One region of the Paraburkholderia dipogonis genome, then DNA from elsewhere that is predicted to be linked to it. Evidence: riboswitches for the same ligand, from Rfam matches in the RefSeq annotation. Region 1 holds a riboswitch; each other region holds the start of a gene.
The links. A riboswitch is a leader RNA that binds a small molecule or an ion and turns the genes downstream of it on or off. The one in region 1 is predicted to bind cobalamin.
Positions count from the first base shown of each region.

Region 2: linked by a shared signal. The riboswitch ahead of ACFSNN_RS16115 (TonB-dependent receptor domain-containing protein) and the one ahead of cobA (uroporphyrinogen-III C-methyltransferase) in region 1 are both predicted to bind cobalamin.
Region 3: linked by a shared signal. The riboswitch ahead of cobG (precorrin-3B synthase) and the one ahead of cobA (uroporphyrinogen-III C-methyltransferase) in region 1 are both predicted to bind cobalamin.

Region 1 is NZ_JBHUFR010000022.1:303,108-313,419, reverse strand. Features, by position in the region: gene cobN (cobaltochelatase subunit CobN) at 1-2,759, opposite strand, end outside; gene cobW (cobalamin biosynthesis protein CobW) at 2,766-3,857, opposite strand; cobalamin riboswitch at 4,048-4,364, opposite strand; cobalamin riboswitch at 4,432-4,682, shown strand; gene cobA (uroporphyrinogen-III C-methyltransferase) at 4,922-5,710, shown strand; gene ACFSNN_RS28520 (cobalamin biosynthesis protein) at 5,707-6,180, shown strand; gene cobO (cob(I)yrinic acid a,c-diamide adenosyltransferase) at 6,177-6,779, shown strand; gene ACFSNN_RS28510 (cobyrinate a,c-diamide synthase) at 6,783-8,081, shown strand; gene bluB (5,6-dimethylbenzimidazole synthase) at 8,065-8,724, shown strand; gene ACFSNN_RS28500 (DUF4136 domain-containing protein) at 8,737-9,381, opposite strand; gene ACFSNN_RS28495 (CHASE2 domain-containing protein) at 9,378-10,312, opposite strand, start outside.
Region 2 is NZ_JBHUFR010000011.1:138,474-148,785, forward strand. Features, by position in the region: gene ACFSNN_RS16080 (LysR family transcriptional regulator) at 1-546, shown strand, start outside; gene lgt (prolipoprotein diacylglyceryl transferase) at 666-1,571, shown strand; gene ACFSNN_RS16090 (SIMPL domain-containing protein) at 1,674-2,405, opposite strand; gene ACFSNN_RS16095 (EVE domain-containing protein) at 2,579-3,037, opposite strand; RNA gene ssrS (6S RNA) at 3,146-3,327, opposite strand; gene ACFSNN_RS16105 (cell division protein ZapA) at 3,461-3,775, opposite strand; gene ACFSNN_RS16110 (ATPase) at 3,772-4,128, opposite strand; cobalamin riboswitch at 4,337-4,593, shown strand; gene ACFSNN_RS16115 (TonB-dependent receptor domain-containing protein) at 4,685-6,568, shown strand; gene ACFSNN_RS16120 (FecCD family ABC transporter permease) at 6,599-7,651, shown strand; gene ACFSNN_RS16125 (ABC transporter ATP-binding protein) at 7,651-8,493, shown strand; gene cobT (nicotinate-nucleotide--dimethylbenzimidazole phosphoribosyltransferase) at 8,540-9,601, shown strand; gene ACFSNN_RS16135 (adenosylcobinamide-GDP ribazoletransferase) at 9,644-10,312, shown strand, end outside.
Region 3 is NZ_JBHUFR010000030.1:309,587-319,898, reverse strand. Features, by position in the region: gene ACFSNN_RS33800 (hypothetical protein) at 49-660, shown strand; gene cobJ (precorrin-3B C(17)-methyltransferase) at 676-2,379, opposite strand; gene ACFSNN_RS33790 (precorrin-2 C(20)-methyltransferase) at 2,376-3,107, opposite strand; gene ACFSNN_RS33785 (precorrin-8X methylmutase) at 3,108-3,734, opposite strand; gene cobG (precorrin-3B synthase) at 3,727-5,460, opposite strand; cobalamin riboswitch at 5,545-5,723, opposite strand; gene cbiE (precorrin-6y C5,15-methyltransferase (decarboxylating) subunit CbiE) at 5,808-7,025, shown strand; gene ACFSNN_RS33770 (cobalt-precorrin-5B (C(1))-methyltransferase) at 7,084-8,181, shown strand; gene ACFSNN_RS33765 (cobalt-precorrin-6A reductase) at 8,184-8,906, shown strand; gene cobM (precorrin-4 C(11)-methyltransferase) at 8,969-9,694, shown strand; gene metE (5-methyltetrahydropteroyltriglutamate--homocysteine S-methyltransferase) at 9,789-10,312, opposite strand, start outside.

The DNA.
Region 1 (10,312 bases):
ATGGTCGCGGTGCCCCAAACGGACAGACCGATGGCGCGCGGATAGTCGCCTTTCTCCTGCAAATGCCGTTCGATCAACTGCTGGGCGGATTTCAAACCGAGCGACCAGGCGGCTTGCGTGGGCACCGCGCGCGTGTCGACCGAATAGAAGTTGCGGCCGGTGGGCAGCACGTCGGGCCGGCCACGCGACGGCGAACCGCTCGGCCCCGGCGGCACGAAACGGCCTTCGAGGCCGCGCTTTAGCTGAAGCATTTCCTGCGGGCCGCAGGCGTCGAGCCGCGGCAGCACGTCGTTACGCAGGCGTACGATCACTTGCTCCGCTTGCGGCAAGCTCACCGCGAGCGGCAACGCCGTTGCTGACGCGTCCTTTCGATCGCCGCACACGCCACGCAATAACTCAGCCGCCAGCAATTCCAGCCGTTCACGCGTATCGCCGCAGTGCCGCCATGGCGCATCGCTCACGCATTGCAGCACCTCGGGACGCGGACCGTCCCACACCGCCGACCAATCCACCGACAACGGATCGAACAGATGATCCATCTGCAGATCACGCGCCAGCGCATCGATCAAACCGGCCTTGCCGCCTTGCCCGTCGCCGACTGGAAAACGTCCCAGCGCCAGCAACGTATCGCGCCGCTGCACGCCATCAGGCGATTGCCCGAACGTATGCAAGCCATCGCGAATCTGCGCTTCCTTCAACTCGCACAGCCACGCGTCGACGCGCGTGAGCAGCGCGTCTTCATCGTCCTGCCCGTTCGGCGCCGCGAGACTCAATTCCTCATGCAGTTTATGTTCGACGATGGTCGCCAGAATCGTGCGCCGCAATAGCTTCGAGCGGCGCGGGTCGACCATCAGCGCTTCATAGTATTCGTCGACCTGCCGCTCCAGATCCTGCAAAGGTCCGTAACTTTCGGCACGCGTGAGCGGCGGCATCAAATGATCGATGATGACAGCCTGCGCGCGGCGCTTGGCCTGGCTGCCCTCGCCCGGATCGTTGACGATGAACGGATACAGATGCGGCATCGGCCCGAGAATCAGATCGGGCCAGCACGTATCGCTCAACGCGACGCTCTTGCCGGGCAGCCATTCCAGATTGCCGTGCTTGCCGACATGCACGATTGCGTCGATGCCGAACTGGTGACGCAACCAGAAATAGAACGCCAGATACGCATGCGGCGGCACGAGTTCGGCGTCGTGATAGCTCGCGTAATCGCCCTGCTCGCGCGAGCGCGACGGTTGAATGCCGACGAACACCTGTCCGCAACGCCAGCCCGCGATCATGAAGCGGCCGCGCCGCAGCGTCGGGTCCTGGTCTGGCGCGCCCCAACGCGCGTTCAGCGCGTTGCGTGCTTCAAGAGGTAAGGCGTTGAAATACAGCAGATAGTCGTCGAGCGCGAGGCTTTGCAGCGCGGGACGCAGATCGCGCACGACCGGATCGTTGGTCACGCCTTCGGTGAGCTTTTTCAGCAGCGCGTCGCCGTCCGTGGGCAAATCCGCGAGACGGTAGCCTTCGTCGCGCAGCATCGACAGAATACCGACCACCGAGGCCGGCGTATCGAGCCCCACACCGTTGCCGATGCGCCCTTCGCTCATCGGATAGTTGGCGAGGATCAGCGCGAGTTTCTTGTCCGCGTTATCGAGTGAACGCAGACGGCACCAGCGCCGGCTCAATTCGGCGAGAAAACCTACCCGCCCGGCGTCCGGCTGATAACGCACCACGTCGACCTGTGTGTGCGGACAACGGTACGCGAGTCCCTTAAAGCTGATCGCACGCGTGATGATGCGGCCGTCCACTTCCGGCAGCGCGATATGCATGGCGATATCGCGCGAATTGAGACCCTGATTGTCCTTGACCCAATCCTCGCGATTGCCGCCGCTCAGGATCACCTGGAACACCGGCGCGTCGCCGGCGAGCGCCAGCGGCTCGGGGTCGTCGATCGCGGACGCTGCGAACGCGGTCGTATTCAGCACCAGCGCCACCTCGTGCTGCGCGCACAGCGATTGCACGACGTCGCGGCTCATCGCATCTTTCAGCGAGGTAATCGCGATCGGCAGCGGATTCAGACCTTGCGATTCGAGCGCGTCGATCAGCGCATCGAACACCGCCGTGTTGGCGGCCTGCAGATGCGCCTTGTAAAACAGGACCGCCGCGACCGGCGCTCCCTGTTTCCAGCGCGACTGCCAGTCGGCCACGGTCGGCGTATCGCGCTCGGGATGGTAGAGCGTGGCGGCGGGCAACGCGCGCGGCGGCGCGGGTTCGCGCCCCCAGCCGAAGGCGCGCTGCGCAATACAGCGCAGAAACGCCTCGGCATTTTGCGGGCCGCCTTCACGCAGATAGCGCCACAGTTGATGACACAGATCCGCACTCGCGGTGCTGCGCGCGAGCAGGTTCGGATCTTCCTGCAGATCGCCGGAGAACATGGCGAGCGTCTGCTGCTTGCGCTCGGCGAGCGCCACCACCTGCTCGATGCCGTAAGGCCAATACGCTTCGCCGCCAAGGTGATCGACCACCACCACGCGCGCATGCTGCAAGACGTCTTCGAGATAAAAATCCACCGACGCCGGTTGCCGCAAATACGTGACGTTCGCGAGCCGCACGCTTGGAAAGCCTTCACCCAGGCGCGGAAAAACGCTCGCCAGCAGTGACAGCGTGGTGTCGGCGGAACTGAGCACCACGATATCCGCGGGCTGCTGATCGATCCGGATCACGCCTTGCGTGTCGTCGACAAAACCGCCCGGCGTGGTGCGCAGCAGATGCATATGCGCTTACGCCTGTTGCGTTGCGGCGCTCGACGGCACGCCCAGCGCCGCGTCGAACGCACGCTGCAACGCGGGCTGATCGAGGTCTTCGCCGATCAGCACGAAGCGGCTCGGGCCGCTTTCGCCGGCCTGCCAGCGTCGATCGAAATAGCTGTCGAAGCGGCGCCCAACGCCTTGAATCACCAGACGCATCGCGGCGCCCGGCAGCGCCGCAAAACCTTTGACGCGATAGATCGTGTTGGTTTCGACCAGTTGCTGCAACGCGGCGATCACCGCCTCGCGCGACGACGCGTTCGCCTGCACGACCACGGAGTCGAATTCGTCGTGATGGTGGTCGGCGTCGTCGGCCGAACCGTGGTGATCGTGGCGCAAGTGGATCGTGTCTTCCGACGCCGCTTCGAGGCCCAGCAACGTATGCAGATCGAGCTGGCCCATGTGTGCGCGAACGATTTTCACCTGCGGCGGAATCTCTTCGCGAATCGCAACTTCAACCGCGCTTTGCTGCGCGCCGTCGAGCAGATCCGTTTTGTTCAGAATCACCAGATCGGCCGCCGACAACTGGTCTTCGAACAATTCGTGCAACGGCGACTCGTGATCGAGATTCGGATCGGCCTTGCGCTGCGCATCCACGGCGACAGGGTTGTCCGCGAACTGACCGCTTGCCGCGGCCGGGCCGTCGACTACGGTGACCACGGCATCCACGGTGAAGCTGTTCTTGATTTGCGGCCAGTTGAACGCCTGCACCAGCGGCTTCGGTAACGCGAGGCCCGAGGTCTCGATCAGCACGTGATCGATCTGATCGCGGCGCTCCACGAGCTTTTCCATTACCGGGAAAAACTCTTCCTGCACGGTGCAGCACAGGCAGCCGTTCGCCAGTTCATACAATTGGCCTTCGGTCTCGACGCCGTTTTCGTCGCAACCGATGCCGCAACCCTTGAGGATTTCCCCGTCGATACCGAGCTCGCCGAATTCGTTGACGATCACGGCGATGCGCTTGCCGCCCGCATGCTGAAGAATGTGCCGCAGCAGCGTGGTCTTGCCGCTGCCGAGAAAGCCCGTGACGATGGTGACGGGGATCTTGCGCATTTGAGTTTGCATCGTGAGGTCCATCCGTAGGAGTTGCACGTGCACGCCGGCGTGTTTTTCAGCTCATGCCGAGGCAAACGGAGCACACGCCCGGTCAGCCACGACAGTATCAAAACACGGGGACGAACGACGGCGTTGCCGCGACAACAGAAAACAGAAAGCGGGAATGAGGTCATGAACGCAGCGCCGCATCCCCGCGGCGTTCGTCCTTCGTTATCTGGCCGGTATCCGGGCTGGCGAAAGCGCCGCTTCCCCTTCCCGGGCGAGTGATTTCTCGCCCAGTGGTGATATGCCGACGCGGCCTTGCGCGTGGACATCGAAGCCGGCTCCGCGGTGCTGGTCGACTGCGTTGAACCCTGCATTCAACACTGCATTTAACGCTGCAGTCAGCACCACTATTCGCTTACCGTTGCGGGGGCAGCACAGGTTGGCCCGATCCATGGCAGGCGGGCACCCTGTTTCCCGTTTAACTGCATGCGCACGAGCGCGCACACGAGCACCAAAGTGCGTGCGAGTGTAGGCCCGCAGCCCGGTGCCGTCAAGGAAACACAAGCCGCAAGCGCTTATCGGACGGGGCGCCATGTGCTATCGTATGCGCGCGTTTGGTGCCCGCACATGCATTCGCGTGTGCAGTTAAACGGGAAACAGGCAGCGCGCCATGCGCTCAACCTGTGCTGTCCCCGCAACGGTAAGCGACCTGCGGCGCGATGTTGAATCGACTTGCGCCGCGCATGCGTTTTTTTAAGCCACTGTCCGGCAATTTCCAGCGAATGCGGACGGGAAGGCAAAGCGCGTGAGGCCGCCAGCCCGGATACCGGCCAGACGCGGAGGCGGCGAACCTCAGTGCAACATCGCGCCGCCGGCCGCCGGAATCCGCGAGGGACGGATGTGAAGGCGCTGAAGCACGACGCAGTGTGTCCGTGTCGGCGAGTTTCGTGTGAAATTCGCGACGAACCACGCAATGCGCCGTGCCTGAATCCGTAGCACTGCATGACCCCAACGTCCGCCGTCTGGCTACCCTTCGCGTTTTATTCTTTCCCGCTTGTCACGACATGGCGCCCGCCATGCACGCCGCGATGACCCGCGCCTGGCTGATCGGCGCCGGCCCCGGCGACGTCGAACTGATGACCATCAAGGCCACCCGTGCATTGGCGCAAGCCGATGTCGTGCTGGTCGACGATCTGGTGAATCCCGAGGTGCTGCAGTTCGCCCGCGCCGACGCGCTGGTCGTCTACGTAGGCAAACGCGGCGGCCATCCGTCCACACCGCAGGAAGGCATCGTCGCGCAGATGCTTGAACATGTGCGGGCCGGGCGTAGCGTCGCGCGTTTGAAAGGCGGCGACCCGTTCGTATTCGGCCGTGGCGGCGAAGAACAGCAGGCGCTGCATGCGGCGGGTATCGAGGTGGAAGTCATCAACGGCATCACGGCGGGGATCGCGGCGCCCGCAGCGATCGGGATTCCGGTCACGCATCGCGATCACGCGCAGGGCGTGGTGTTCGTCACCGGGCACGGCGCGGGCAGCGGCGAGCCGGACTGGGCCGCGCTCGTGGCCACGCGCATGACACTCGTGATCTATATGGGCATGCGGCGACTCAACGATATCGTCGGCGCGCTGCTCGCGGCCGGCATGAGCGCCGACACGCCGTGCGCGGCGATCGAATCGGCCACGCGTCCCGAACAACGCCATGCGCTCGCGCGGCTCGGTGAATTTGCCGACACCGTTGCGCGTGCCGGGCTCGGGTCGCCGGCGATCGTGGTGATCGGCGGGGTGGCGTCGCTCGCGTTGGCGCGAGAGGTGGCGCATGAGGCGGCGCATGTGGAACGCGGGGCGACACCGCGCACGGACGGAACGGATCCGCGATGAAAACGCTGAGCGTCGGCATCGGTTGCCGCTTGCACAGCCCGGCTGAGCAGATCGAAGCCGCTGTGCGCGCCGCGCTCGGCGCACTTTCGTTCGACGAAATCCGTACCGTCGCCTCGCTCGATACCAAAGCCCGCGAAGCGGGCCTGCTCGAATTCTGCACGCGGCATGCGCTGCCGCTGAGATTCTTCAGCCTTGAACAGATCGCGGCGATGCCCGTGGCAGCGCCTTCGGCGGCAGCGCGCGAGCACCTCGGCGTGGACGGCGTCTGCGAGCCGTGCGCGCTGCTTGGCGCGCGGGCTGACGCCGGGGGCGGGCTCGGTGAATCTGTCATAGGCAATGCACCTCGCGCCACACTCCTCGTGCGCAAAACCGTTTATGCGGGCGTGACCGTGGCGATCGCCTCAACCACCGCTCACGCCGCTCACGCCGAGCACTCAGACAACGACACACAGAACCAGGACCTGCCATGAAGACCGATCCCGAATCGCATCAACGTATGACCGAGCGCCGCCGCGAGGGCCACGAGAAAAAACAGGCCAACGCCACTGTCGAAAAAGGCCTGCTGATCGTCAACACCGGCACGGGCAAAGGCAAAACCACCGCTGCGTTCGGCATGGCCGTACGCGTGCTCGGCCACGGCATGCGTCTTGGCGTCGTGCAGTTCATCAAGGGCGCGTTGCACACTTCTGAGCGCGACTTTCTCGGCGCGATCGCCAACTGCGATTTCGTCACGATGGGCGACGGCTACACCTGGAACACGCAGAACCGCGACGCCGACATCGCGACCGCGCGCAAAGGCTGGGACGAAGCGCGCCGCATGATCGAAAGCGGCGAGTACCAGATGGTGATCCTCGACGAGCTGAACACGGTGCTCAAATACGAATACCTGCCGCTCGACGAAGTCCTGTCGGTAATCAACGCGCGCGCGCCGATGCTCCATGTGGTGGTGACCGGCCGTCATGCGCCGGACGCATTGATCGAGGCCGCCGACCTCGTCACCGAAATGCGCATCGTCAAGCATCCGTATCGCGAGCAAGGCGTGAAAGCGCAGCGCGGCGTGGAGTTCTGAGCGATGGCCGCGTGTCCCGCCCTGTTCATCAGCGCGCCCGCGTCGGGTCAAGGCAAGACCACGATCACCGCGGGTCTCGCGCGCTACCATCGGCGGCTGGGGCGACGCGTGCGCGTCTTCAAGACCGGACCGGACTTTCTCGACCCGATGATTCTGTCGCGCGCGAGCGGCGCGCCGGTCCTCTCGCTCGATCTATGGATGGTGGGCGAAGCCGCCTGCCGCACGCTGCTTGCGCAAGCGGCCGCCGAGGCCGACCTGATCCTGATCGAAGGCGTGATGGGTCTGTTCGACGGCACGCCGAGCAGCGCCGATCTCGCCACCGCGTTCGGCGTGCCGGTGCTCGCGGTGATTTCGGCGAAGGCGATGGCGCAGACCTTCGGCGCGGTCGCTTTCGGTCTCGCGCAGTTCCGGCCGCAGGTGCCGTTTTACGGCGTGCTGGCCAATCGCGTCGGTTCCGCGCGGCATGCGCAGATGCTCGAAGAAGCGTTGCCGCCGGATTTGCGCTGGTGCGGACACATCGCCGTCAGCGATGAAATCACGCTGCCCGATCGCCACCTCGGCTTGCATCAGGCGGACGAAATCGACGACCTCGACGCGCGCCTCGAGCACGCCGCCGACACGTTAGGCCGCACCGCGCTCGCCGAATTGCCACCGCCTATCGAGTTCGGCGCGCCCACGCCCGAGGTCCTGCCGCGCCTGCTGGACGGCAAGACGATCGCCGTTGCGCGCGACGCCGCGTTTTCCTTCATCTATCCGGCCAACCTCGCGCTCCTGGAAGCACTCGGCGCCCAAGTCGCCTTCTTCTCGCCGCTCGCGGACGAAGCACTGCCCGAACACGCCGACGCTGCGTATCTTCCTGGCGGTTACCCGGAACTGCATGCCGCAGCGCTTGCGAACAACACCCGCAGCGCCGCGAGCATTCACGCGCACGCGGCCGCCGGCAAACCGCTCGTCGCCGAATGCGGCGGCATGCTCTACCTGCTCGACCAGCTCACCGACACGCATAGCGTGACCACACCGATGCTCGGCCTGCTGCCCGGCCACGCGACGATGCAAACGCGCTTCACCGCGCTCGGCATGCAACGGATCGACAGCCTGCACGGGCCGATGACCGGCCACACGTTTCACTATTCGAAGCTGAACACTTCGCTCACGCCGCTGCGCTCGGCCACAAGGCCGCAGGGCGACGCACCCGGCGAGGCCATTTATCGCGCCGGCTCGATCGTGGCGACTTACATGCACGCTTATTGGCCCTCCAACCCGGCCTTCACGGCCGCCCTGTTCCATGGCGAAGCCTTTTAACGATTCCGAGCGCGACGCCGTCTACCGCGCGATTTACGAACGCCGCGACATGCGCCATTTCGTGCGCGATCCGGTCGATCCGGCCGTGTTGCAGCGCCTGCTCGACGCCGCACATCACGCGCCGAGCGTCGGCTTCATGCAGCCGTGGCGGATCGCGCGGATCACCGATCCCGCGCTGCGCACGGCCCTGCACGACGCGGTGGAAAACGAACGGCTCGCCACCGCCGACGCGCTCGGCAAACGCCGCGAAGAGTTCATGAAGCTGAAAGTGGAAGGCATGCTGGATTGCGGCGAACTGCTGGTGATGGCGCTGATGGACGGCCGCGAGCGTCACATCTTCGGCCGCCGCACCTTGCCGGAGATGGACCTCGCGTCGGTGGCCTGCGCGATCCAGAACATGTGGCTCGCCGCGCGCGCCGAAGGTCTCGGCATGGGCTGGGTATCGCTATTCGACGTCGACGCGGTTCGCCAACTGCTGCGCATGCCCGAGGGCGCGCGTCCGGTGGCGATTCTGTGTCTCGGCCACGTCGACCGGTTTTATAGCGAGCCGATGCTGGAAACCGAACGCTGGGCGAGCCGTGTGCCGCTCGCCGATTGCGTGTTCGAAAACCGCTGGCCCGAAGACAACGATGCGCCGGATTGAACTCGACGCGCGTTACGGCTGAAGCGGCTTCACCGACGTCACCGTCGGCACGCCGCCAGTTTCGTCGGCGTGCAGTTTCACGCGCCAATCCGGCGGTGCATCGAAGGGAAATCTGGCGAGCGCGCTTTTGACGAGCGTCGGCATGGCGTGCAGTGGGTCCGCGTCGCGATCGCTGCTCACCGCGCTGACTTTGTAGACTTCGTGTCCGCTCGCGCGTTCGAAAAACCGCAGCGTCAGCGCATGCTGGTACACGGGACCGCCGAACAGCGAGAATGGCGCGGCGGGCCCGCGTCGGCAGTCGCCTGACGTGCAGCCGTTTTCATTGACGACGATCGTCGCCGGCCGCGTGTCGTAGGCGATTGACAGCAGGTAACGCACGCTTTCCGGCGTCGCCGCGACAAAGCCCTGCTTCGCCAACTCGTTCACCAACACGCTCTCGAATTGCGGATGATCCGCGCCGGCTTCCTGCGACGGCATGCGCGCGATCGTGTAAGTCCGCTCGCCTTGCAGCGCGGCGGCCGCGTTGACGGCGTCGGCGGTATGCACATCGGCGCTCAGGCCCGCGCAACCGGTGAGACTCGCCGCGGCCAGCGCGGCACAGATCAGGATCGCTTTCACCATCTTCTCGCTTCGATAAGGTGCTTGGTCATATGTCATGGGCGCGGGTTGAAGGAGGCGCCCGATTGTGCGTCTTCGAGCACCGGCAGGCAGATCGTGAATGCCGTGCCCTGGCCGGGTTCGCTGGCCACCTCGACATCGCCGCCATGACGCGTGACGACCGTCTTGACGAAGGCCATGCCCAGGCCCGCGCCGCCCACTTCCGGCCGCTCGGTTTCGTGAAACCGCCGGAAGCGCTCGAACAGCCCCGCCTGCTGGTCTTTCGGAATGCCGTAGCCCTGATCGCGAATCGTGCACGACACGCGCCTCGCCGCGCCCGGCACGCCCTTCGGCGTCAGGCTCGCGAGGCTGCATACGATCCGCGTATCCGGCGGACTGTACTTGACCGCGTTGTTCAGAATGTTGACGAGCGCGCGCGTCATCAGCGAACGGTCGGCGCAGATCCAGTGTCCGTCGTCGGCAGCGTCGGCAGCGCCCGTCTCCGTGTGCAGCGTAATGCGCTTGGCGTGTGCCTGCGGCCAGACTTCGTCGCTCGCGTCGATCAGCAACTCGGCGAGACTCACCGGTTCGAGCACATAGGTTTGCGATTCGGCGCGCGCCAGTTGCACGAAGTCGTCGGCTAGCGTCAACGCGCGCTGCGCGTAGCGTTCGATGCGCTCGAGCAAGCCGCGCGCGAGCAACGGCTCGCGGCGGGCACGCTCGATCTCCACCAGCGCGAGAATCGACGCCTGCGGCGAACGCATGTCGTGCGAGAGGAGCCGCAGCGCGTCTTCGCGCTGACGCTCGGCCGCATGCAAGGCCGACACGTCCACAAGGCCCGCGATCCAGCCGGTGGTCTCGCCCTGCGCGTTGGTGCAGTTCGCGTAGCGCAGCAGATGGTCGCGCTCGTCGGCGTCGCGCACCTCGACGCCGTGCGCCATCAGCGCGGCGAATTCGTGGCGCGTGGGATCGAGCGGCGCCGGCCAGTGCG
Region 2 (10,312 bases), on a different contig from region 1:
GCGGGTCTCGTGATCGCGCCGCTGCCGTCGCGCCACGCCACCGAGCTCTCGTGGCTGCCGATCGCGCGCGAGCCGCTGGTGATCGCCATGTCGACGGAGATGGCGGCACGCGTGGTGAGCGCGAGCGGCGACCATGCCGACCCGCGCGCCGAATGGCTGGACACGCCGATCAGCCTGCGCGATGTCGCCGATGCACCGCTCGTGGTCTTCCCAAGACGTTTGGCGCCGGGCTTTTATGACATCATTATGGATTGCTACGGCGTGGCGGGCCTCGCGCCCCGGGTCGGCCAGGAAGCGATCCAGATGCAAACGATCGTGAGCCTCGTGTCGGCCGGCATGGGTGTCGCACTGGTGCCGCAATCGTTACGTAATCTGCGCCGCACCGGCGTCGTGTACCGGCCGCTTTCCGAGTCGGTGCCCGCGATCGAGACAGGCCTCGTCTGGCGGACCGCCGAGGTGAGCCCGGTGCTGGCGGGTTTCATCGACATCGTAAGGGCGCATGCGGCGACCGTGGAGGCGCAACAAGCCGCCGTGCCGCGCATGTAGATGCGTCCTCGCGAACGCATTGCCGGGCGGACCGTCCAATGCATGCACCGCAAGCTGCGGGCAGCGCCGCCCGTTACCCGATATTTTGCTTCTGAACCTGAACTGCCCATAACAACACGATGCTCATTCACCCCAATTTCGACCCCATTGCCATTCATCTGGGGCCGCTCGCCGTGCGCTGGTATGGACTCATGTACCTCGTCGCGTTCATCGCGGCGATCGTGGTCGGCCGGTTGCGGCTGCGTTTGCCGTATGTCGCCGCGCAAGGATGGACCGCCAAGGATATCGACGACATGCTGTTTTACGGCGTGTTGGGCACGATTCTCGGCGGTCGGCTCGGCTATGTGCTGTTCTATAAAGCGAGCTTCTATTTCGCGCATCCGCTCGACATCTTCAAGGTGTGGGAAGGCGGCATGTCGTTTCACGGCGGCTTTCTCGGCGTGACGCTGGCCATGGTGCTGTTCGCGTATCAGCGCAAACGCTCATGGCTGCAGGTCACCGACTTCGTCGCGCCGATGGTGCCGACCGGCCTCGCGGCGGGGCGTCTCGGCAACTTCATCAACGGCGAGTTGTGGGGCCGCGTGACCGATCCGTCGTCGCCGTGGGCCATGCTTTTTCCAGGCGCCGCGCCCGACGACGCCGCGTGGCTCACCGCGCATCCGCAACTGGCCGCGCAATGGCACCTGAACGAAGTATTCGCGCAATATCACATGCTGCCGCGCCATCCGTCGGAGCTGTATGAAATCGCGCTGGAAGGCGTCGCGCTGTTCTTCGTGCTGATCTTCTTCTCGCGCAAGCCGAAGCCGATGGGCGCGATTTCCGCTGTGTTTCTGATCGGCTATGGCCTCGCGCGCTTCACGGTCGAATTCGCGCGCGAGCCGGACGACTTCCTCGGCTTGCTGGCCATGGGCCTGTCCATGGGCCAATGGCTGTCGCTGCCGATGATCCTGGTCGGTATCGGCCTGCTCGTGTGGTCGTATCGCCGTGCTCGTCATAAACCGGCTCAGGCGGTCAGCGTGAACTGATTGCTGCGGTTTATCGTAGCGAGGGCTCGAATGAAAAAAGCCACGGCATGCCGTGGCTTTTTTCTGGCTGCTCCGACGCAGTGCTTCTAACGCAAGAACGCGTTACTTCATCTGCACCGAGCCCGACACGTTGACGGTCACCGTCGACGTGCCGCCTTCGATCGGCACCGGTGCCGAAGACTTTGCGTCGGCGCCCATGGCGCGCGCGCTCATCATCATCACTGGACGCGGCATCACGCCGTTGTGGCCGACGTTGACCTCGCGAATCGAATAACCGCTGTAGCCGAACGCCTGAGCGGACGAAGCGGCCTGCTCGCGGAACGACCTGATCGCTTCGCCGGTGAGCTTCTGCTCGGCCGCGCGCTGCGCTTCAGGCGAGAGCGAGAACTGCACGTTGCCGACCTGCATGATCGATGCCATTTGACCCGCGAGCTTCGACACCGCGGCGAAGTCGTGCGATTCGAGCACGATCTCCGTGCGGCCGCGCCATGCGGAAATGCGCCCGTCACGATCGGTGGACGGATAGATCGAGAACGAGCCCGTGCGCGCGGTCACGCCGTTCACACCCTTGGCCTTCTGCAGCGCCGAATCGGCGCGCTGGTTCAGCGTTGACGTGAGCGCCGACGGATCGCTCGCTTCCTGCTCGTAGAACAGCGTGATATCGACGACGTCTTGCGGCACTTCCGCGCTGGCCTGCGCGTTCAGCGACAACACGCCAGCCGGCTGATATTGGCCGGTGCTTTGCGCGCGTGCCATGGCCGGCGTGAGTGCGAGCGCGGCGGGCGCGGCGCAGACGAGAGCGAAAGCGAGTGCACGTGCGGTGTTTTTCGTCATTGTTGGACTCCTTGCTTGAACAGGTTGTGCACGATTGGGCAACCGCCACGCCGTGGCATGGCGTTTGCGAGAACGTTAGGCGCCTGTAACCTGAGCTTGGTTCCCCGGTTTGATGTCGCTTTAACGTTTGCGTGTGCATGGATCCGCGCCGCGCATCCATCTGGGGAGCACGATCAAGCGAGCCGCCTGGTGATGAAACGCCATTCGGCTTCGGTCACCGGGGTGATCGACAGGCGGTTGCCCCTGGCGAGCACGCGCATGTCAGCAAGTTCGTCATGCTCGCGTAACGCGGCAAGCGGAATCAGCGGGATCTTCTTCTTGAACACCACGTCGACAAGCACCCAGCGCGGTGTTTCCCGCGACGACTTCGCGTCGTAGTAGGGGCTCTTCTTGTCGAACTGCGTGGGATCCGGATACGCAGTGGACGATACCTCCGCGATACCCGCGATGCCGGGCTCCGGACAACTCGAGTGATAGAACAGCACACCGTCGCCGACCTGCATCATGTCGCGCATGAAGTTGCGCGCCTGATAGTTGCGCACGCCGGTCCACGGCAACGTGCGATGCGGTGCATTGGCGAGATGGTCGATGCTTGCTTCGTCCGGTTCGGACTTCATTAGCCAGTAGCGCATGAATCGAATTGAACGTTAAGGGGTTGAAGATGCGGAAGAAATCGGCGAACAAAAACACAGCGCCCAAAGAAAAACGGCACCGAACCGAAGTCCGATGCCGTTCTAAATAAGGTCCCCGCCTTAGCCGCTAGGCCGGCATCCTGAACCGGGGGTTCAGAATTGGTCGCAGTTAGCAACACTTCGGGTACATCAGACAGAGTGACGCGCACACCCGTGCTACAAATTTCCGCAACCGTGCACATGGCATTGGTTCAAGGAATATATGACCTTGGCGAACCAGGCAGGGAAGCTAAACCGATGAAGCTGAAAAACGAACTACAGATTGAACTCAAACGTTTGCTGAATCTTGCACACCTTGTGCTCACACATTCCGTTTGAATCCGCCGCCGATCTCAGGACCGGCAGCACGATAACACATGAAGCTTATTGCATACTGTACTGCTCAATCACAGTACCTAGTTGTTCGTTCATTTGATGCATTGTACGCCGGATTTCCTCAGCGGGAAATGCTTCTCCGTGTCTCACGCTCGATTGCAAGCGAAGCAGTTCCGATGCCAGCGACAGCGCAGCCATGACAGCAATGCGATCCGTGCCGCGCACGTTGCTGTTATTGCGGATCTTCGACATTTCGGCGTCGACGCGTGCGACCGCTTCGAGCAGCGCCGCTTCCGTTTCCGGCGAGCAGGCGAGGCGATAGGGCACGCCGAGAATCGATACTTCGATCTGCTTGGTGGTCATGCATTTTCTCCGTGGCGGGTCACGTCGCTCTCGGCTTCGGCTACTTGCTGAGCGGGCTCGAGCAGATCGAGCTGGTTGTCCGGCTCACTGTGCGCGCGGGCACGCGGCAGCTTCTCGAGGATCGCGTTCAGGCGCACTTGTGCGTCGTCGATCTTGGCCGACAGCGCGTCGCGTTCCGCCTGCAGCGCGTTACGTTCCTCGCGCAGCATTGCAAGTTCCGTGCGCGTGGCTTCGGCATCGGCGCGAGATTGCGCGAGTTGCTCTTCGAGCGCGAGTCGCGCTTCATTGTGGCGCTGGCTGATCGCGATCAGCTTGCCGATATTTTGTGAAAGTGTTTCGAGTTCGGTGAGCATCTGCTGCGTCCTCTAAAGACATCGCATTTTAGCGCGGAATGTCGCAGGTTCCGACAATTGTCTCGTTTCGAGACGTAACAACATCGCTTTGTGCAGGCTTTTTATCGACCATATGATGAAAAAGTACTCACGCGTCGGACAATGGCCTGCACTTAACAGAACGCATGGCCCACGGTTTCACCATTCTTGACGGACTCCGAGGCCGCTCCTAAACTGCCCGCACTCTGGTGCCCGCGTGCGCTTTTCAACGGCGCACGCAGTTAAACGGGAAGCAGGGCGCGCGATTCAACCGAACGCGCCAACCTGCGCTGCCCCCGCAACGGTAAGCGACCGCATTCGTCATGCAAGTCGATTCTGATCGCGTGTTGGAAGTTCAACTCGCGAGTGTGCCACTGCGCGTCTCGCGTGGGAAGGCGGGATCGATGTGTCGCCAGCCCGGATACCGGCCAGAGGGAGGGGCACGTCACGCGCGAAAATGTTAAATACGCGGGCGCCTCGTTACGCATCGGCCTGCGGGGAAGCGGGCCGCGCACGCTATCCACAGGACTTTCATCCCATGCTGTCCCCCATCGCCCGCGCGGCGCTGCTCGCCTTTGCGAGCCTGCCGATCGTCATGCACGCGCAAGCTGCGTCTTCATCTTCTTCCGCGCAGGATTCATCGGCTGCGGAGCCGTCTTCGGCGGTACTGTCGCCCGTGGTGGTGACCGCGGATCGCGCGCCGCAAGCACTCGCCGACACGATCCCGCAGACGTCTCTGTTCGATCAGCAGGATCTCGCCGACACCACCGCGACCGATTTGCCCGGCCTCCTGCAACTCGCACCCGGCGCGCAAATCTCGCGCACAGGTGGTCCCGGTTCGACAGCCAGTCTCTCTTTACGCGGCGCGTCGTCGACGCAATCGCTGCTGCTGATCGACGGCGTGCGCGTCGATTCGGTGAGTCTGGGCGCCTCGCAACTCGCGCAGATTCCGCTCGACCAGATCGATCACGTCGAGGTGGTGAACGGCAACGTGTCGGCGTTATACGGCTCGGGCGCGATCGGCGGCGTGGTGCAGGTGTTCACGAAAGACGGCGGCGACCATCCGCCGCGTTTCAATTTTTCGCTCGGCTACGGCAGCTATCGCACGCAGACGCAGCAGGCGGGCGTGAACGGCGCATTGGACAAAGACGGCAAGACGACCTTCAGCATTTCACTCGCGCGTTCGAAGGACGACGGCTTTTCGTCGCTGAACACGAAGGAGGCGCCCAACGCCAATCCGAATGCGAACGGCTATCTGAACGAGAGCATCTCGGCCTCGCTGCGCCACAAGTTCAACGACAGATGGGACGCAGGCGTCAGCTATTTCCAGTCGAACGGCAACAACAGCTACGACAATGCGTACGGCTTGCCCACCGATCTGAACAACCTGTACAGCAAGGTGCGCCAGGTCTCGGCGTTCGCGAACGGCAAGCTGACGGACTGGTGGACCACGCACTTCATCGTCGCCGAGGGCGACGACCGCAGCGTGTCGAACACCAACGGCGTGTACAACGGCCGCTTCGATACCGACAATCGCCAGTACACATGGCAGAACGATTTCGCGCTGGCCGCGCAGCAGAAGTTGCAGGTCGGCTATGAGCATCTCGACCAGAGCCTCGACTCGGACACGTTCGCGGCGCCGGATCGACATGTGGATTCGGGCTTCGTCGGCTATACGGGGCGCTTTGGACGCAGCCAGATTCAGGCCAACGTGCGGCGCGACCAGTATTCCGATTTCGGCGGAGCGAACAGTTACTATCTCGGCTACGGCTTCGACATCACCGGCCATTGGAAGGTGAGCGCAAGCTATTCGGATTCGTTTCGCGCGCCGAGCTTCGACGATCTGTACTATCCGTTCAGCGGCAATCCGTCTATCCAGCCGGAGCGCAGCCATTCGATCGAAGCCGCGCTGCAATACGCATCGAATGCGCTCGGCGTGATGCGTCTGACCGCATTCCAGACGCGCTATTCGAATCTGATCAACTACGAGCAGGTGACGCCCGGCATCTATCTGGCGGAAAACGTCGGGCATGCGAAGGTGCAAGGACTCGAAGGATCGTGGAGCGGCCATGTCGGCAAGACGGACGTGCGCGCTTCCGTCACGCTGCAGAATCCTGTCGATCTCGACAACGATGCCGACCTCGTGCGGCGCGCCCGGCGCTTCGGCGCGCTGACGGTGAACCGCAGCATCGCCGGGTGGCGTGTAGGCGGCGAGTGGATCGTGAGCGGCGCGAGCAATGACAGCAGCGGCAAGCTGGGCGGCTATGGCGTGGTGAATCTGTCGGCGCGCTACAACATCACGAAAGCATGGTACGTGGCCGCGCAAATCCAGAATCTGTTGGACAAGGACTATGAAACGGCCTACTCGTATAACTCGGCACGGCGCGGTGCGTATCTCACGGTCGGTTGGCAGCAGCAGTGATGCTTGCGCCTCTTCGTTGAGTTCGCGCGGATGAATCGCCCTTCGAGTTCGATGCCCGCCACTCTGCGCGTGATGAGCGCGAAGCGCGCGGCCGCGATCTGGCTGGCGCTCGCGGGAATCGCGCTGGCGGTGCTGTTGGCGTCGCTCACGCTCGGCAGCGTAACGCTCGCGCCGATGCACGTGTTGGCGGCGTTGGTGCCGTCGCATGCGCAGTCTGCCGGTTCGTCCGACCTGGCCGCCGAGATCGTGCGCACGCTGCGTTTGCCGCGCGCGCTGGCGGGCTTCGCCTGCGGCGCGTTGCTCGCGTTGGCTGGCGCGTTGCTGCAAGTGCTGTTGCGTAATCCGCTGGCCGAGCCGTACGTATTGGGCGTATCGGGCGGCGCGGCGAGCTTCGCGCTGGTCGCGATGATCGCCGGATGCGCGTGGTGGATCGTCGACGCGAGCGCATTCGCCGGCGCGTTCGTGTCGATCCTGCTGGTACTAGGCCTCGCGCGTCGCGAGTTGTGGCGCGGCGAACCGCAGGACACCTCGCCGCGTTTGCTGCTGACCGGCGCGGTGATCGCGGCGGGCTGGGGCGCGCTCATTACTTTGCTGCTCAATCTCGCGCCGGACAACCGCTTGCGCGGCATGCTGTTCTGGCTGACCGGCGACCTCAACGGCGGCGCGATGCCGTGGACGGCGCTTGCCGCGCTCGTCATCGTGCTGATTGCGATCGTGCCCGCCGCGCCGCGTCTGAACGTGCTGCTGCGTGGCGACGCCGCCGCGCAGGCGTTAGGCGTCGCGGTGATGCCGCTGCGTCTGCGGGTGTATCTGGTGGCCTCGCTCGCGGCGGCCGCCGCGGTGACGACGGCGGGCACCATCGGCTTCGTCGGACTGGTCGTGCCGCACATGCTGCGGCTCGCGTTCGGCAACGATCAGCGCATGCTGCTGCCGGCCGCGGCGCTCGGCGGCGGCGTCGCGGTGATGGGCGCGGACCTAATCGCGCGCACCGTGATCGCGCCGGCGCAGTTGCCGGTCGGCGTGATCACGTCGATCGTCGGCGTGCCGGTGTTTCTGTGGATGCTGCTGCACAGGCGCCGATGATGCAAACCCGTCACGCTCCTTCTCATGAGGCGACCCTCGGCGCGCAACGTCTGACCTTGCGTGCCGGCGCACGCACCTTGCTCGATGCCTTCACGCATACCTTCTACGCCGGTGAGATCTGGTGCATCGCCGGCCCGAACGGCGCGGGCAAGACGACTTTGCTCACCACGCTCGCGGGCTTGCTGCAACCGTCTGCGGGACGTGTCGAACTCGACGGCGTGCGCCTCGCCGATTGGCCGCCGCTGCCGCTCGCACAACGCCGCGCGCTGATGCCGCAAAGCGCGCCCGACGCATTCAGCGCGAGCGTGCTCGATATCGTGATGCTGAACCGCTTCCCGCATCTCACCGGCTGGGGCTGGGAGCGCGAAGCCGATCGCGAAGCGGCGCACGCGGCGCTGGATCTGCTGGGACTCGCCGCATTCGCCGCGCGCGATGTGCTGTCGCTCTCCGGCGGCGAGCGGCAACGCGTGGCGCTGGCGGCGGTGCTGTGTCAGGACGCGCCGTTGCTGCTGCTCGACGAACCGTTGTCGCATCTCGATCTGCATCATCAGATCGACTGCCTCGAGGCGCTGGCCGCGTGGGCGCGCGCGCCTCGGCGTACAGTCATGTTTTCGTGCCACGACCTGAACCTCGCGCGCCGTTTCGCGACCCATGCGCTGCTGCTCGACGGCGCGGGCGGCGCGTATGCCGGACCGGTGCACGACGTGTTGACGCCCACGCTCGCGAGCCGCGCATTCGGCTATCCGTTGCTGCTGATTCGCGACGGCGAACACGAGGCGCTGATTCCCGCGCCGCGCGCGCGTCATGAATCACCTGCCGGCCACGACACACCGGCAAGCTGATCGCTTCATTCCAGCTTGATTTCAACATCCTCTTTCAGACACGCTCATGACTTCATTGCCACGCTTGCCCGGATTGCCCGAAGTCGAACCGCTCGATCAAACGCTGCGTGACGAACTGCAGCACATCATCGATACCAAGACGAAGCCGCCCGGCAGTCTCGGCCGGCTCGAAACGCTCGCGCGTCAGATGGGCCTGATTCAGTGCACCACGCATCCCACCGTGACGCGCCCGGCGATGATCGTGTTCGCCGGCGACCACGGCGTCGCCGAGGAGGGCGTGAGCCCTTATCCGCAAGCGGTGACCGCGCAGATGGTCGCCAACTTTCTCGCGGGCGGCGCGGCGATCAATGCGTTGAGCCGCGTCTCGGGCATCGAGCTCGAAGTCGTCAACGCGGGCATTGCGACACCCTTGCCATCCACCGCGGGTCTTATCGACATTCCGATTGCGGCCGGCACGCGCAACTTCGCGCGCGAACCGGCCATGAGCCGCGACCAGGCAATCGCCGCGATGCGGGCGGGCGCGGCGCGCGTGCGGCATCACGCGGCGCTCGGCACCAATGTGATCGGCTTCGGCGAGATGGGCATTGCGAACACCTCGGCGGCCGCGTGTCTGATGAGCCGCTTGTGCGGCGTGCCGATCGACGAATGCGTCGGCCGCGGCACGGGCCTCGACAACGCGGGGCTCGCGAAGAAGCGCAACGTGCTGGCGTCGGCGCTCGCGCGTCACCCCGTGTCCGGCGATCCGCTCGACGTGCTCGCCACCTTCGGCGGCTTCGAGATCGCGATGATGGCGGGCGCGTATCTCGCGGCCGCCGAGGCGCGCATGACGATTCTGGTCGACGGCTTCATCGGCACCTCGGCCTTGCTGATTGCCGACGCCTTCGCGCCGAGCCTGCGCGAGTACTGCGTGTTCGCGCATGCGTCGAACGAAGCGGGGCATCGGCGCATGCTCGATCATTTCGGCGCGCTGCCATTGCTGTCGCTCGACATGCGTCTCGGCGAAGGCACCGGCGCGGCGCTCGCGGTGCCGCTGTTGCGCGCGGCAACGGCGTTCATCAACGAAATGGCGAGCTTCGAATCGGCCGGCGTGGCGAATCGCGATGCGTGATTCGCTCGATCCTTCAGACAGAAACGCACGCCTCGCACACTCATGAATCCGCTCGCTGAATTGCGGTACTTCTTCACTGCGCTCGGCTATTTCACGCGTGTGCCCGTGCCGCGCTGGGTCGGCTATGAGCCGCATTATCTGAACGCGGCGGCGCGTTATTTTCCGCTCATTGGCGTATTGATCGGCGGATTGAGCGCGCTCGTCTATCTCGCCGCGCTGCGCGTATTCCCGGCGGGCGTGGCGGTGCTGTTGTCGATGGCCGCGTCGCTGCTCGTGACCGGCGCGTTTCACGAAGACGGTCTCGCCGATTGCGTCGATGCGTTCGGTGGCGCCTATACGCGCGAAGACGTATTGCGAATCATGCATGACTCACGCATCGGTGCTTTCGGCGCCATCGCGCTCGTCATCGCGCTTGTATTGAAGTGGCAAACGCTCGCCGCATTGCCGCCGATGCGCGCCGCAAGTCTGATGATTGCCGCACACGCGGCGAGCCGTACCTGTGCGATCAGCTACCTGGCCACGCTCGACTACGTGCGTGCCGAAGGTAAGGCCAAACCGGTTGCGCAGCGCCTGAGTGTGGGAGCATTCCTATGCGCCGCGATGTTCGGTTTGCCGTGGTTGCTGTGGCCGAACGGGCTCGCCACGCCGGACTGGCGCTTCGCGGGTTCAGTGCTTGTGATTCTGGTCGTACTTCGTGCGGCAATGGGCCGA
Region 3 (10,312 bases), on a different contig from region 1:
TTTTAATTATTGGTCAGGCATGCGAGCCTACGGAACCGTCGACGTGAAATGAACAAGCGATTCGCAATCAATCTTTCGATTTACATCGCCTTAATTTTGATCTCGGCGGTGGAAGGGTGGCGATCAACCTATCTTGTTGACTTCGTTCTCATCGAGACGCCGGACAGTGTGGAAGCTTTTATCCTGTTCTGGTTGCGCCACACCGGCGCTGAATATCTCGCAGATCCTGTCGATATCGAAGTGCTCGCGTTGCTGCTCTACTGGCTGATCGCTACGTTGCTGTTTGCGTGGGGACTGGCGGGACTTAAAAGGTGGGGGTCTCGCTATTTCATCGCAAGGAAAAACGGCGAAGCGATTCCCAGACTGCCTTTATTTGTCATGCTTGTCATGTCTTTACTTGCGTTCGTCGTCAGTTGCGATCTTGGCTGGTATCTTTCGCTCTTGTTCGGCAGGTACACCGTCGACATTCCCCTTCCTGTGAAGGCGCTTATCAAAGCCTATCAGTCAGTCACGGGGCAGGGCGGTGGTGCAGATGCCGACGACTATCTGGCGTATTTCGCCGTCAACCTGTATTGGGCGATGGCAACGCTATGCGTCGGTGTGCTTCTTATTTCTTGCTGTCTCGCGATGCGCCGGTTCATCCACTGGAAAACATCATAACCACCGACTGCCCACTCACTCATACCACCGCGGCGTATAAACCCACTCCCCACCTCCGGCCGCATCACCAAATCGCCGCGTCATGGACGACCCCACGATCACCATCGTGCGCATATCCACATCGGACGACCGCAGTTCACCTAGCGTGAACGTGCGCAGCGTGCCGCCGGGTCGGCCAATATCGCGGCCCAGCACCACCTGAGTCTGCGCCGCGCGATACTCCCGCACGATATTCAGCGCCTTATCCAGTTGCCACGGCCGAGCGCGCGAGATCGGGTTATAGAACGCCATCACCAGATCCGCTTCGGCGGCATGCCGCAAACGCTTTTCGATGATCGCCCAGGGCTTCAGATTATCGGACAGCGACAGCATGCAGAAGTCGTGACCTAACGGCGCGCCCGCCTGCGCCGCCGTCGCCATCGCCGCAGACACACCCGGCAAGATCGTCAGTTCGACCGCAGCCCAGTCCGCGTTATCCGACGACTCCAGCGCCTCGAGCACCGCCGCCGCCATCGCGAACACTCCCGGATCGCCCGACGACACCATCGCCACGGAGCGTCCCTCGCTCGCCAGTTCGAACGCATGCCGCGCGCGTTGCATTTCCTCGCGGTTGTCGGTGCCGTGCACGCGCTGGTCGGCGCGCAACGGGCCGGCCATTTTCACGTAAGTGTCGTAGCCGAGAATATCGGTGGCGCCGTCGAGCGCCGTGCGAGCGGCCGGCACCATCAGATCGGCGCTGCCAGGGCCGAGGCCGATCACGGTCAGGCGGCCGCGCGCGCGGCCGATCGTATCGGGATCGATGGCGAGCGACGCCAGCGCGAGCGCGACGCCTGCGGACGCGTCGTTGTGCAGCGTCTCGTACGGGATGCGCAGCGCCGCATGCAGCAGATTGCCCGGTGGCACGCCAACTTGGGGACCTGCTAATGCGAAACGCAGCGGCACCTTCAGGTCCGCCGCGGCCTCGGCAAGCGCCGGGTCGGCCATGCGTTCAGACGGGGCCAGCAATGCCGCGAGCGACAGCGGCGCGAGCCCGTGCGAATCCAGCGCTTCGCGCACACGCGTCACGATCTCGCCTTCTACTGCCGTCACCGCGGCAACCACACTGCGTGGGTGAATCACCAGCTCATCGTCGCGCCCGTCCCATGCCCGCGGCGTGACGCGGATCGCGAGACGCGCCGAGTCGGAGCGAGGCAGTTGCGCGTCATCGAGCCAGGGCGCTTCGCCTTCGATGCGCGTACTCTCGCCGGCCAGCAGATCCGACACGAAGCGCTTGCCTTGACCGATATCGGCGAGCATGTAGCCTTCGGGCGGATTCAGCACGCAGGTGCCGAAACGCAATTCGCCGCTCGTCGTGATGGCCGGCGGCACGGCCAGCAGTGCGGCAATCTCGCGCGCCATCAGGTTGACGCCGGCAAGACCGCCGAGCAGCGGCACGACCGCGCTGCCGTCCTCGGCGACAGCCAGCACCGGCGGCTCGACGCCCTTGTTCGACAACGACGGAGCCAGACAGCGAATCAGGATGCCCGCCGCGCACAACGCGACGATCGGCGTGCCACGCGCATACAGTTCCCGCAGATGCGCGCCGAGTTCGCCGTACGACACGTCCGCCTCGACGCGTCCCCGCAACGCATGCACCTGGCTGTCCGCGTACAGCGCCTGAATGCGCCGCGCCGTCGCCAATGCGCCCGCGCCGAGAATCACGATCGCGGGTGCGCTCATCCTTGCCATTTTTCCCCCGGCACCACCAGCAGCGAAAAATACGGCGACGCCATCGGATCGACTTCGGCGAGCGGCACGATGCGCTGGTTGCCCATCGTCGCGCGTTCGACGTAGAGCGCGCGGTCCGCGAGACCGAGTTCGCCGAGCACGCGCCGCACCTTGTCGAAGTTGCGGCCGAGTTTCATCACGACGGCGGCGTCGGCATCGGCGAGACGGCGGCGCAATTCGTCTTCGGGCAACACGCCGGAGAGCACCGACAAGCTTTGATTGCGATACACCAGCGGCGCGCCGAGCACGGCGGCGCCGCCGAGCATCGAGCACACACCCGGCACCACTTCGCTTTCGTAGCGCGCCGCGAGCCGGTCGTGCAGATACATGTACGAACCGTAGAAGAACGGATCGCCCTCGCAGATCACGGCGACGTCGCTGCCCGCGTCGAGGTGCGCGGCGACGACTTGCGCGGCGGTGTCGTAGAAGTCGGCGATGATCGCTTCATACGAAAGCGGCGGTTCGAGCGCTTCGGTGGTGACGGGATACACGAGCGGCAGATGCTGCTGGGCATCGTGCAAATGCGCTTCTATGATGCTGAACGCGTTGCCTTTCTTGCCCTTGGCGACGAAGTACGCAACCACCGGCGACGCCTTCAACAAGCGCAGCGCCTTCAGCGTGATGAGTTCCGGGTCGCCGGGGCCGACGCCGAGTCCAAACAAACGTCCTTGCGCCGCCATTTATTCGACCTCCGTGGCGAGCGCGTTCACGGCGGCCGCCGCCATCGCGCTGCCGCCGCGCCGGCCGTGCACCACTACGTAAGGCACGCCGCGGCTGTCGTCCGCGAGCATGGCTTTCGATTCGGCCGCGCCGACAAAACCCACGGGAAAGCCGAGAATCAAAGCGGGTTTGGGCGCGCCGGCGTCGAGCATATCGAGCAGATGAAAGAGCGCGGTCGGCGCATTGCCGATCACCACGACGCTGCCCGCCAGATGCGGCCGCCACAATTCGAGCGCCGCCGCGGAGCGGGTATTGCCGAGTTCGCGGGCAAGCGACGGCACGTCCGGATGCGTAAGCGTGCAGATGACCTCGTTGTGCGCCGGCAGCCGCGCGCGCGTGATGCCTTGCGCGACCATGCCGGCATCGCACAGGATCGGCGCGCCTTGCGCGAGCGCCGCGCGGCCCGCCGCGCCCGCGCCCGCGGAAAATTGCAGATCGTCGATCACATCGACCATGCCGCACGCGTGGATCACCCGCACCGCGAGTTTTTCAAGGTCGGCGGGAATGCGCGACAAGTCGGCCTCCGCACGGATCGTCGCGAAGGATTGGCGATAGATCTCCTGACCGTCGCGAATGTAATCAAGCATCGGTGTCACTCCGGACCTGGCGTTCGAGCATGTCGGCGGCCTGGTCGATCGTCAGTTGGTGCGCGACGCACTGGCCGAAGCCGGGCCGGCCGTCGCGTCGATAAAAGTCATAGAGGCCGGGCGCCGCGGCCAGCAGCGTGTACGGCGCGCAATGCGCGGCGGCGCACGAGCGCGAGCAGCCGCTCAGATGCACGTCGACACCGGCAGGCAGGCGAGCCGCGAGGCGCAACGCGTCGGTCTTGGTGTCGGCGAGGCCCTTCGCGCAGCCGCTCGATCCGGCGCATGCGATCAGGTGCGTGATCGCTCGTGCGGGATCGCTGGCGAGACCGAGGGCGTTCAGGCCGGACAACACGGTGGCGACGGCGGGTGTGGCGATGTCGGGCAGTAGCACGCTTTGCCAGGGCGTCAGGTGAAGCGTGGCGTTGCCGTGCTGTTGAGACAGCGTGGCGAGCTCATGCAGCGTGTCGGCGTCGAGGCGGCCCAGCGGCGGTTGGCCGCCGACATGCCAGGTTCCGGGCACGCGTTGGGCGTGGGCGCCGAGGCGGAGGTTGGCGTCGGCTGGTGTAGCGCGATGCCAGTTGGCGAGCTTCGCGTTTTGCGTCAGCGGGAAGTCGAGGTATCGCTGGGCGTGGTGCAGGATTGCTTCGGCGGAATGCGCGGTTAGCAGCTGGCGCATGCGTGTGGCGTCGGCGGCGGCGAGGTCGAGGAATGTGAGGAGCAGCGCGTGTACTAGTGCCGGCACTTGTGACGGCAGGATCGCGGCTAGTGCGCCTGTGTTGTTCACGCCCGGTTTTTCAGACGCCGTGCTTTGGCTTTGCGTAAGCGCGCCGGCATAGGCGCTCACAGGCGGAAAACCCGCGAACCCGAACACGAACCGCACGCCGTCCGCCTCTTGCGATGCCGCCAGCCACACATCGTGCGGATGATCCACTCGCGCGAGTTCCTCGCCGCCGTCCAGCAGCAGCGCGAATTTTGGTGACAGCGCCGCGAATCGCGTTTCGCTTTGCAGCATCGTGAGTAGTTCGGCGCACAGCGGGCGTGTGTCGAATAGCGCGGAGGGATCGCGCCCGGCTGCGGGGCTGATCATGACGTTGCGGACGTCGTCGGCTGCGGCGGAGGGTGTGTGGGCCGTATCCGCCTGCTGCGCTGTTGCGTCCGGGGCGTTTGAGGCCCACTCATTCATTGCCTTCGCGGCTCCGGCACCTTTGGCGCGCTCCGCCTTTGCGTTCGCGGTTTCGGCGTGTGTGGTGCTCTCTGCCTTTATGTTCGCCGCTCCGGCTCCGGCACCTGTACCGCTCCGCGTGTCCGCCTCCGCGTTCGCGGCGCTGGCAGCTATTGCATCTACAACGCTGGCAGCCCCCGCATCCGCAGCGTTCTCCGCACCCGTCGCGTTCACATGGCTCGCCACGCCATTCACCGGCATCGGCCCAAGACCCGCATCGATCAACTCAGCAATCAACGCCGCCTCTTCACCGCGCTTCACCCCGCGCACCTGCAAATTCGCGCGATTAGTCAACTCGATTACCCCGCTCGCGTGCCGCGCGCTAGCGTCAGCGATCGCCAGCGCCTGCGCCGCGCTCAATTCGCCGCCGGGCAGTTTGATCCGGCAAATCCCGCCGTCGCGCGCGGCGACGATGCGCAGCAGCCCCGGACACGCCGAAGGCCGCGGCGTGGCGGCCGCGTAGGATAAAACGGAGGAAGGCGAAGCTTGCTTCAAGACGGACACCGGGTTGAGCGTCGCGCGACGGCCCGAGCATGCCGTGAGGCGGGCATGGCTGCGGCATCGGTACACCCCGCCCGATGTTGGCTGGCACGAACAGTCTTGCCGGCAGGTCTCCTGGCTGGCAGGTCATGGTCCGCCGCGGCCTTCCCGGTCGAACCAGTGGCGTGGAGCGCAGGCGGACTCGCTGCATACAGTTGCGGGGGCAGCCACAGCGACACTGTGTTCCCTCTTCGGCCCCGAAGGGCACCGGCGGCTGTATTATGCCTTTTTTCGAACAGCACAACGAGGCTGGACGCTTTGACCGGCGTGGCACAGCGCATTATTTGAAGACACAGAATGAGGATGGATGCATGCCCGCGTGGCTGACGGTGGTGGGCATAGGCGACGACGGCTTTGCCGGTCTGGGGAGGCCCGCGCGGCGCGCTTTGCTGGAAGCGTCGGTGGTGTACGGCGGCGAACGTCATCTGGCGATGCTGCCCGCGCGGCTCGCCGCGCGCCGTGCCGCCTGGCCGCGTCCGTTCGATCTCGCGCCCTTGCTGGCCGAGCGCGGCGCCGCCGTGTGCGTGCTGGCGAGCGGCGACCCGATGCTGTTCGGCGTCGGCGCGACGCTCGCGCGGCAATTGCCGGCGGGCGAACTGCGGGTGCTGCCGGCGCCGTCGTCGCTGTCGCTGGCGGCCGCGCGGCTCGGCTGGCCGTTGCAGGATGTCGCGACGGTGTCGCTGGTGGGGCGGCCGTTGCCCACGCTGAACGCGCATTTGCACGACGGCGCGCGCGTGTTCGTGCTGAGCGCGGACGGGCGCACCCCCGCGGCGCTTGCCGGGCTGCTGAACGCGCGCGGTTTCGGGGCGACCCGCATGAGCGTGCTGGAGCACCTGGGCGGCGAACTGGAGCGGCGCATCGACGGCCGCGCGGATCAGTGGTCCGCGGGCGAAGTGGCCGCGCTGAACCTGATCGCGCTCGATTGCCGCGCCACCGAAGGCGCGCCGCGTCTGCCGCTGACCTGCGGTTTGCCCGACGATGCGTTTCGTCACGACGGCCAGTTGACCAAGCGCGACGTGCGCGCGATCACACTCGCGCGCCTCGCGCCGACGCCAGGCGAATTGCTGTGGGATGTAGGCGCGGGCAGCGGCTCGATCGGCATCGAATGGATGCGCGCGCATGCCAGCTGTCGCGCAATCGCGATTGAAGGGCACGCGGAGCGGCAACGCTTTATCGAACACAATCGCGACGCGTTGGGCGTGCCTGCGCTGCAACTCGTGGCGGGGCGCGCGCCTGAAGCGCTGCAGGGGCTGCCGGTGCCGGATGCAGTGTTCATCGGCGGCGGGGTGACGGTGCCGGGCGTGCTGGAGGCCTGCTGGGCGAGTCTGCACGAGGGCGGGCGGCTGGTCGCTAACGCGGTTACGTTGCAAGGCGAGGCGGTCTTGGCGGCATGGCGCGAGCGGCATGGCGGGACATTGACACGGATCGCTTTGGCGGACGCGCAACCGCTTGGCGGTTTCGATACATGGCGGCAGGCGTTGCCGATCACGCTGCTGGAGATGACGAAGCAGGCCGGCGGCGGAGCGTAAGCATGCACGGAACCCATGCCATGATTAACGCGAACGTTGCGAGCGCTGCGAGTTCCTGATGCGCGAAGAAACCCCCGAACAGCCCGCGCCGCTGCGTAGCGGCTACACGACCGGCAGTTGCGCCACCGCGACGTCGCTGGCGGCGGCGCGTCTGTTGCTCGCGGGTGTCGTCAGCGAAGTGGCGGAGATCGTGTTGCCGAAAGGCCAGCATGTGCCGATGCCGCTGGTGTTCTGCCGCCTGCTCGGGAATGGCGACGAAGGCGCGGAAGCCGGCACGGTCAAGGACGCCGGCGACGACCCCGACGTTACGCACGGGGCGATCGTCTTCGCCCGCGTGCGCCTCGTCGCCGAACCGGGCGTGATGTTTCGCGCGGGGCCGGGTGTCGGCACGGTGACGCGCGCGGGGCTGACGCTGCCGGTCGGCGAGCCTGCGATCAATCCGGTGCCGCGCCGGATGATGACCGAGCATCTGGCCGAACTCGCGGCGGAGCACGCGTACGGCGGCGGCTTCGAAGTGACGATCGGCGTGGAAGGCGGCGAAGCGCTCGCGCTGAAAACGATGAACCCGCGGCTCGGCATTCTCGGCGGCCTGTCGATCCTCGGCACCACCGGCATCGTGCGGCCGTTTTCGTGCTCGGCGTATATCGCGTCGATTCATCAGGGCATCGACGTCGCGCGCGCGAACGGCTACACGCATCTCGCCGCCTGCACCGGCAACGCGAGCGAGGACGCCATGCGCGCGCACTACGGCCTGCCGGATATCGCGCTGATCGAAATGGGCGACTTCGTCGGCGCGGTGCTCAAGCATATGAAGCGCGCGCCGGTCGAGCGCCTGAGCGTATGCGGCGGTTTCGGCAAGCTCAGCAAGCTGGCGGCGGGTCATCTCGACCTGCATAGCCGCAATTCGAGCATCGACCTCGAGCGGCTCGCGCAATGGGCCGCCGAACAGGGCGCCGACGACGCGCTTCAGGAGGCGATCCGCGCGGCCAACACGAGTCAACAGGCGGTCGCGTTGGCCCACGCGCAGCGGGTGCCGCTCGGCGATATCGTCTGCCGGCATGCATTGGCGGTGGCGCGCGAGATCGTGCCGCCGCGGGTCAAGGTCGAAATGTTCGCGATCGACCGGCGGGGCTTGCTGATCGGAGCCGCGCAATGAAAATGAAGCGGATTCTGCTGCTCGGCGGCACCGGCGACGCGCTACGGATCGCGAGGCAACTCGGCCCTAAGCACGTGTATAGTCTCGCCGGCCTCGGCAAGGTGCCGGAGGGTCTGGTGTGCACGGTGCGCGTCGGCGGCTTTGGCGGCAGTGAAGGTATGGCGCGCTACATCGTCGATGAAGGTATCGATCTCGTGATCGACGCGACGCATCCTTATGCCGCGCAAATCAGCGCGAACGCGGCGCAGGCGAGCCGCGCCGCACGCGTGCCGTATTGGGCACTGCATCGCCCGGCGTGGCAGCCGCAAGCCGGCGACGATTGGCGCATGGTCGGCGGCTGGAACGAACTCACCGATGCGCTGGCGCCGTTCAGAAAGCCGCTCTTCACGCTAGGCCGCGAACCGCTCGCGCATCTCGACGAGATCCCGCCGCATCAGTTCTGGGTCGTACGTTGTCTTGAGGCGCACGCAGACTCGGCACGCGCGCGGATACTCGCGGCGCGCGGTCCATTCACGCTTGAAGGCGAACGTGCGCTCTTCGCTTTGCAAGCCTTCGACGTAGTGGTCAGCAAAAATAGCGGTGGCCACGCGACTGAAGCGAAGCTCGAAGTCGCGCGTGAACGCGGTGTGCCGGTCGTGATGCTGCGCCGTCCCGAGTTGCCGGCGGCCGGGAGGGAATTCGAGAACGTGGCCGACCTGCTCGACGCGCTGCAAGTCGCCGATTGAGCCTGCGCCCGAACGAATCGCTCATGCATGCTGAGCCGCCTCAACGAATCATGGAGTAGTGAATGACGGTGTTTTTTATCGGCGCGGGTCCGGGCGATCCCGAACTGATCACGGTGAAAGGGCAGCGCCTCGTGCGCAGTTCTCCGGTGATCCTGTACGCGGGTTCGCTCGTGCCGGCTGCCGTGCTCGAAGGTCACGCGGCGCAGCAGGTCGTCAATACCGCCGAACTCGACCTCGATCAGATCGTCGCGTTGCTGGCGGCCGCGCACGACAAAGGCCTGGACGTGGCGCGCGTGCATTCCGGCGATCCGTCGTTGTACGGCGCGATCGGTGAACAGATCCGCAGACTGCGCGAGCTGAAGATTCCCTATGAGATCGTGCCGGGCGTCACCGCCACGGCGGCATGCGCGGCGGCGCTGGGTTGCGAACTGACGTTGCCGGATATTTCGCAGACGCTGATTCTCACGCGCTTCGCCACCAAAACCAGCATGCCCGAAGGCGAACAGCTCGCCGACCTCGCCCGGCATCGCGCGACGATGGCGATTCACCTTGGCGTGCGGCACCTTGCGCGCATCGTCGATGAATTGCGGCCGCATTACGGCGGAGCATGTCCTATCGCGGTGATCTATCGCGCTAGCTGGCCGGACGAGGAGAAGATCACCGGCACGCTCGACGATATTGTCGGCAAGGTGCAATCGACATCCATCGAGCGGACCGCGTTGATTCTGGTCGGCCAGGTGCTGGCCGCGGAAGGCTTCGCGGACTCGACGCTGTATGCGAAAGACTGAACGGCGCGTATGAAAAAGCTCATCCGCGCACCCAGACACAGTGCGCGGATGAGCGATCAACCCCAGATCAACATCAGACCAACGGCCGGTCCTCTCACGCCGTCACTTCATCCGGCTGCTTCGCCATCAGCTTCGCACGCAATGCCTTGGCGGCCCGAACCATGTTGGTCAGCGCCGCTTCGGTTTCCGGCCAGCCGCGCGTCTTCAGCCCGCAATCCGGATTGACCCACAGGCGTTCAGCGGGAATCACTTCGCACGCGCGCTCCAGCAGACGTTGCATGGCTTGCGCATCCGGCACGCGCGGCGAGTGGATATCGTAGACGCCCGGGCCGATTTCGTTCGGATACGCGAAAGCGCCAAAGCCGTCGAGCAGTTCCATCGCCGAGCGCGAGGTCTCGATGGTGATCACGTCGGCATCCATCGCGGCGATCGACGGCAGAATGTCGTTGAACTCCGAATAGCACATATGCGTATGAATCTGCGTTTGATCGGCGACGCCTGCGGCTGAAATGCGGAACACGCGCGTGGCCCATTCCAGATACGTAGCCCAATCGTCGCGACGCAACGGCAAACCTTCGCGGAACGCCGGTTCGTCGATCTGGATGATGCGAATGCCGG